3 regions of the Planctobacterium sp. R6 genome follow, and region 2 is predicted to be linked to each of the others. Evidence: predicted binding sites of a transcription regulator. Region 2 holds the regulator's gene; each other region holds the start of a gene.
What was found. The regulator sigma-54, encoded in region 2, starts transcription at its own class of promoters, with help from an activator protein. The targets are predictions, from matches to a motif close to GTTGGCACGNNNNTNGNNT.

Region 1 (2,276 bases), on a different contig from region 2:
TGGCTGAAGGCATTGGTCGGGCGTTGCTGGGTATTATGCATCGCTTTTTTGATCTGAGTCACGATGAAGCCTATGACTACACCCATATGCTCAATTCTCTTGATTGGGCACTGGACGTAATCGCGGTACCCATCCTGACCTTTTTGCTGATAGTCAGCGCTGCGGGTGTTTATGGCAGTATTGCTCTGGGTGGGTTCAATTTTACCTGGTATACCGCTTCTTTTCGCGCCTCAAACCTGAGTCCTATCAATGGCTTAAAGCGCATGTTTGGGGTCAATGGGTTGGTCGAGCTACTCAAAGCGATTGCCAAATTTGGCATAGTAGCAGCCGTGACTTATGTGATGCTGGCTTACTATATGGAAGAAGCCTTGCACCTGGATCAGGAATTGTTTCCCAATAGCCTGTTTCACGCCCTGGATTTAATTGGCTGGACCTTTATTATCATTTGTTGTGCCCTGATCCCTATTGCGGCCTTTGACGTGCCGTATCAGAGTTATACCCACAATGAACAAATGAAAATGAGTAAACAGGAAGTCAAAGACGAGCGTAAAAATGCAGAGGGGGATCCGCAGGTTAAAGGTCGCATCCGGCGATTACAGTATCAGGCGGCCGCCAGGCGTATGATGCAGGAAGTGCCCAAAGCGGATGTGGTGGTCACCAACCCGACTCATTATTCTGTGGCACTTAAATATGATCAGGAAGGCAACAGAGCGCCTTATGTCGTAGCCAAAGGGGCAGATGAACTGGCGATGCATATTCGTAAAATCGCAGAAGGTAATGGCGTTCCCTTGCTGGCCTCTCCTGCGTTAACCCGGGCCATATATTACACCACGGAAATTGATGAAGAAATTCCCGAAAAGTTGTTTCAGGCTGTCGCGCAGGTGTTGGCCTATGTTTATCAGCTAAAACGGTTTAAATCGGGCCGTGGTCATCGCCCTAAACCATTAGCTAAGGATCTGCCAATTCCACCGGAACTCAGGCACTAATAGCACCATTCTTACCTTCTTAAAGGGGATAGTCTGTCCAAATTACGGTGTTGGCCTGGTTATTGCTGAATATCCGCAGTTGTGTCAAATAATTAACATGCAGATATGTCAGTAGCCACTTATTTCAATCGCATAGACCAAAACAAATTAAAAGAAATTACCTCCGGGCTGGGGACGCCTATGGTGCTTTTAGCCATCATGGGGATGGTCATTTTACCTATGCCGGCATTTCTGCTGGATGTCCTGTTTAGCTTTAACATTGCCTTGTCGCTGATCGTCATCCTGGTGTGTGTGTTTACTCAGCGCCCGGTAGATTTCGGGATTTTCCCGCTGGTACTGTTAATCGCCACAGTATTGCGGCTGGCCCTTAACATTGCGTCAACACGGGTGGTATTACTGGAAGGTCACGAAGGTGGTGATGCCGCCGGTAAGGTGATCCAGGCCTTTGGTGAAGTGGTAATTGGCGGTAACTTTGCAGTGGGTATTGTGGTGTTTGCCATCTTACTGATCATCAACTTTAAAGTGGTTACCGCGGGTGCAGGACGTATATCTGAAGTAAGTGCTCGCTTTACCTTAGATGCTATGCCAGGTAAGCAAATGGCCATTGATGCAGACTTAAATGCAGGTTACATAGATTCTGATGAAGCGCGTAAACGCCGGGAAGAAATCACCGCTGAAGCGGACTTTTACGGGTCGATGGACGGTGCTTCAAAGTTTGTAAAAGGTGACGCCGTCGCCGGTTTGTTTATCATGCTGATCAATATTGTTGGGGGCTTGTTTATCGGCATGATCCAGCATGACCTGGGATTCGGTGATGCAATTGAGATATACACCCTGCTGACTATTGGTGATGGCCTGGTAGCGCAAATTCCGAGCCTGTTACTGTCTGTTGCAACCGCCATAATTGTGACGCGGGAGAATGACACCCAGGAGATGGGCAGCGAGTTAACAAATCAGCTGGCAAATCCACAAGCCATGTATGTTACTGCTGGTATTTTGTTTGTTATGGGTATTGTTCCTGGTATGCCGCATCTGGCGTTTTTAGGCTTCAGTGCCATTATCGGTGGCTATGCTTACTATCAGCAATATCGTGCCAAAAAAGAAGCTGAGCAACCTGCGGTGGTTGAGAAGAAAAAAGATTCAACTCCGCAGCCTTCAGAGATTAAAGAGTTAGGCTGGGATGATGTACAACAGGTGGATACGATTGGTCTGGAAGTGGGCTATCGCTTGATTCCGCTGGTGGATAAAACCCAGGGCGGCGAATTGTTAACGCGTATCAAAGGGGTGCGC
Region 2 (2,276 bases):
ACTCAGACCTTCAACACGACCATGTGGTATGGCGATGCCGTTGCCGATCCCGGTACTGCCCATTTTTTCCCGGCACAGAAGACTGTTCAGAACGTCTTCTTCATTGAGTTCGCTGAGTTTTTCACTGGCAACAACACTGATGATTTGCAGAGCGCGTTTTTTGCTGGTAATGGGGACTGCACAGCGCGTGCAGTCCGATGAAAGGATGTCTTTGATTTCCATCCTCGTTTAGACTCCTCTAATGACTCTTGAGCTTTTCTTTATGCTTAATAACCTGCCTGTCGAGCTTGTCGATGAGAGAGTCAATGGCAGCGTACATGTCTTTGTGCTCGGATGTCGCAAAAACTTCTCCACCGTCGAGGTGCATGGTTGCTTCTGCTTTTTGATTGAGTTTTTCAACGTTTAAGATGACATATACATTGTTTATGTGATCAAAATGTCGTTCCAGTTTAGTGAATTTTGTATCGACATAATCGCGAAGAGAATCGGTGATTTCGACGTGATGACCTGATAAGTTTATTTGCATAATTGGTCGTCCTTCTTGTAGGGAAGTCTATAACAGACTCTTACGTTGGTTAGATGGAGGAATCGAGAGCGATTCCCGGTATTTTGCAATGGTTCGCCGGGCTACCATAATGCCCTGATCGGCTAACAATTGCGCAATTTTGCTATCACTGAGTGGCTTGGCCTGATTCTCAGCGGCCACCAGTTTTTTAATCAATGCCCTGATGGCGGTAGAGGAGCATTCCCCACCATTTTCTGTGGCCACATGGCTGGAGAAGAAATACTTCAGCTCAAAGATACCTCTCGGGGTGTGCATGTACTTCTGTGTGGTCACACGGGAAATCGTAGATTCGTGCATATCCACCATTTCAGCCACGTCGTTAAGCACCATGGGCTTCATCATTTCCGGCCCGTGCTCGAAAAAGCCGTGCTGTTGCTGGACAATACAATTGGCCACTTTGAGTAGGGTGTCGTTACGGCTTTCGATACTCTTGATAAACCACTTCGCTTCCTGCATATGCGAGCGAATAAACTGCCCGTCGGCACTATTTCTGCTGCCCCGGCTCATGGCGGCATATTGCTGATTGATATTGAGCTTTGGCACGGAATCGGGGTTGAGTTCGACAATCCAGCGTCCGGATTTTTTCATGACCGAGACATCGGGGATCACATAATCTGGTTCTTTGGTATTTAAGGTACTGCCCGGATGCGGATTCAGGGTTTGCAGTAACTTTAATACTTCTTTGAGCTGTTCTTCACGCAATTTAGATTTTCTGATCAAGGTACGAAAATCTTTTGCCATTAACAGATCGGAAAAGTCACACAGCAGTGATTTTGCTTCCTGTAACCAGGGAGTGTCTTTGGGGAATTGCCCCAACTGCACCAGCAAGCACTCTTGTGGTGTGATTGAGCCTGAACCTAAGGGGTCGAAGTGTTGAATGCGTTTTCTGACACATTCCACTTCGTCGATTTCAATTTCTTCATCATCGAGGCTTTCGAGGATTTCCTCAACCGAAACGGTGAGATAACCGGATTCATCAATAGAATCTATGATGGCCAAAGCAATGGCTTCATCGGTTTCGCTGAACGGGGTCAGGTGTAATTGCCAGAGCAGGTGATCCTGTATGGATTCACTGGTTTCACCCTGATACACCTGGTCGTCATCCGGGCCTACACCACCTGACGAGGCGGGTGCTGATGACGCGCTGTAGTATTCATCCCAGGTGCTGTCTATCGGAAGCTCATCGGGTAAGTCGTTCTTTTCCAGCGCATCACTTGAGTCAATGCCGTCTGAACCACTGAATTCGTTGTCGCTGTCGGCGCCATTCAACTCAGCCGTTTTGGGTTCTTTGAGTAATTCCAACGCTTCATCGCTACCGGCTTCGGTATTTTCATCCACTTCCAGCAATGGATTGGCGTCTAACGCATCCTGAATTTCTTGTTGCAGGTCAAGCGTTGACAGTTGCAGCAGACGAATTGCTTGCTGCAATTGAGGGGTCATTGTTAGCTGTTGGCTAAATTTTAGTTGTAAAGACGGCTTCATTAAAAATGGTTTTTTCCGACTCCAGAGCTCAGGGTTACTGTGCCCCAATCTTTAGATTGTTGTTAGTGTTACTATAGCCTGAATTGCTCACCCAGGTATACATCTCTTACTTGCTGATTTGCTAAAACTGTTTCGGGTTCGCCTTCGGCAATGACCTGTCCATGACTGACAATATAGGCCTGTTCGCAGACATCCAGCGTTTCTCTGACATTGTGGTCAGTGATCAGTA
Region 3 (2,276 bases), on a different contig from region 2:
GGTATCATTCACATAGGTGGCGGGCATTTCACGTACTGTCACTACCACCTGATCATTGTCTTCATTATTAAATTGATCCACGACTCGCAGGTCGATAGTTATATCTGTATCTTCTGTGACGGCCGGGGCATCCGCATAAGTGGTTGCATCCGACGCATCCGCGAATTCGGCCAGATCACTGGAATTATTTGTCCATTCAAACAAAAACGGCGTTGCATCGTCGCTCAGTGACGTTGCTGAACCCGCCAATAAAAATCGCTCACCTTCCATGATCGTAATGGCCTCACCCGCTTCGGCAATTGGATGGGTTTGAGTCACATCCAGAACCACTATTTCGAAAGGTTCAGTAAAAGTGCCTCCTTCATTGTCTGTTACCGTAAATTCAAACCCCAGTGTTTCTGACGCTGCCAAGGCCGGTGTAGTTATAGTGAGACTACTGCCTGACACGTCGAGGCCAGTAAGTACATCAGTTCCCGATACTTGCTGCCAACTGTAAGCACTGATTGGGCTTTCTGCATCAATAGGATCTTCATCTGCACCACTACCGGTAAAGGTCACTGCAAGCGCGCCACCATAGGTATTTTCGTCAAAACGGTTGTCCTGGGAAATGGCAACGTCAGCCGTTGGTGCAATATTGACGGGTTCAACGGTGAGGGTAAAGGTGCCACTTATGGTACCGCCTTCTTCAGACGTCGCAGAAAGCGTCAGCGTGACTTGCTCGCTACTTGTTCTGACTTCAGGCGTCGTTAACGTGGCAGCCACTGAAGCTGAATCCTCATGCTCCAGGGTATAATCACTGTCGCTCACCGACCAACTGTAACTACTGACATTGTCCAATGTAGTACGGCCACTTAACGTAACTTCACTTTGCTCATTAACGGTTGACCCTGCTGAAACCAGGATTGTAACGCTGTCAACATCCTCGTCTGAACTATCACCACCGCAGGCAAGCAATGATGTAGTCAGGGAAACCAGCAACCAATGTCTTAGATCCATTTCGATACTCTTTAATCTGTTAGTCATAAAATGAAGTAATTACTGCGTCAAAAATACAGCAATTACCCTTAGCGTAAACTCGTTATGCAAATATCCTGCAAATTTGTCACAAAAATAGATTTTTTTGAACAACCGCAATAACAACTTGACCATTCAGCTTGTATTTATACAACCACCCTCAACGGGTGTGGCTTTAAGTTCGTTTACTTTTGCAACACCGGTTTTTCCATGTACCAGCTATTGTCGTTGGGCAACACGCCATGGTATCTGGTGGCCTGAAATCCGGCTTTTACATAAAGCTTTATGGCGCTTGCATTCTTTTTGTTCACGAACAACGAAAAGTAACGCGGTTGGTGTAGTTTCTGGCCTTGCAAATACAAACAATTTAACAGCATTTTGCCATACCCTTGTCCCCGAAAAGCCGGACTGACGGCTACCCGCACCAGGTGACAACGGCCATTATCAAACATCATTTGACCAAAACCGATCAACTGTCCGTCTGCTGACAGCATGGCATAGGCAGGAATAGATACCAGCTTTAACTGGTTTGCAAATTCATTGAGGGTTGCAGGATGACCAAACTTGTAGCCACTCCAGAATATAATTTGCTCAGGTGTTGTAAACCAGGACCGAAGTTGCTGGCAATATTCCGGGGAAAATGCTTTAAAAGTGAGAGAGTGAGGTTCAGGCAATGGCACCAAAAGACAGCCTACATCTTGAAATTCAAACGGTTACTGAACAACAACGCCATTTGCTGGTCTCTGAGTCACTAATGAGTAATCTGAAACCAGCGTCTTGCCGTAACCCAGTCGACTCAGGCCTTAATGGCACACCAGTTAGCGCGCCAGGCCTGCAAAGATTGCCAAATTTCCCGAAGGTGAAACCTGGCTAAGCGCTTAATGCGGGCTTGAACATTGCTGGCCAGACCTTCATGGAAAAGGATCAATGAAATGAGTGTACAGGCAAGCAGGATCAATTTACTGGTTTTAAACAGTGATAACGCAGACGCAATCAACACAAAAAGGCAGACCACAAGCCCTAAACTTCCCGCTGCCAGTAATATCCCTTTGAATTCTTTATTGTCCATGATTTGATTACCCTGTTAATTCACTGTTGTAAAAGTAGCAACTCAGTGCAAATAGTAAACTTTAAACTGTAAAACTTTGTGACATCAATCCCGCAAAAACGGATTGCTTATCTGGGTGGAAACATTCCACCCGGGCCGCCAGGTGGCATCATGCCTTGCATATTGCGCATCATTTTCTTCATGCCGCCACCAG

Region 1: flhA (flagellar biosynthesis protein FlhA) is a predicted target of sigma-54. The motif match lies at 1,036-1,054, and genes of this name have one in related genera.
Region 3: AC0J20_RS02390 (Lcl C-terminal domain-containing protein) is a predicted target of sigma-54. The motif match lies at 1,081-1,099, and genes of this name have one in related genera.

Annotation. Positions count from the first base shown of each region.
Region 1 covers NZ_JBVTQY010000001.1:229,141-231,416, forward strand. Annotated here, with positions in the region: gene flhB (flagellar biosynthesis protein FlhB) at 1-986, shown strand, start outside; gene flhA (flagellar biosynthesis protein FlhA) at 1,092-2,276, shown strand, end outside.
Region 2 covers NZ_JBVTQY010000022.1:25,549-27,824, reverse strand. Annotated here, with positions in the region: gene ptsN (PTS IIA-like nitrogen regulatory protein PtsN) at 1-222, opposite strand, end outside; gene hpf (ribosome hibernation promoting factor) at 239-526, opposite strand; gene AC0J20_RS14270 (RNA polymerase factor sigma-54) at 554-2,047, opposite strand; gene lptB (LPS export ABC transporter ATP-binding protein) at 2,119-2,276, opposite strand, start outside.
Region 3 covers NZ_JBVTQY010000002.1:131,665-133,940, reverse strand. Annotated here, with positions in the region: gene AC0J20_RS02390 (Lcl C-terminal domain-containing protein) at 1-996, opposite strand, end outside; gene AC0J20_RS02385 (GNAT family N-acetyltransferase) at 1,200-1,694, opposite strand; gene AC0J20_RS02380 (hypothetical protein) at 1,811-2,083, opposite strand; gene ffh (signal recognition particle protein) at 2,191-2,276, opposite strand, start outside.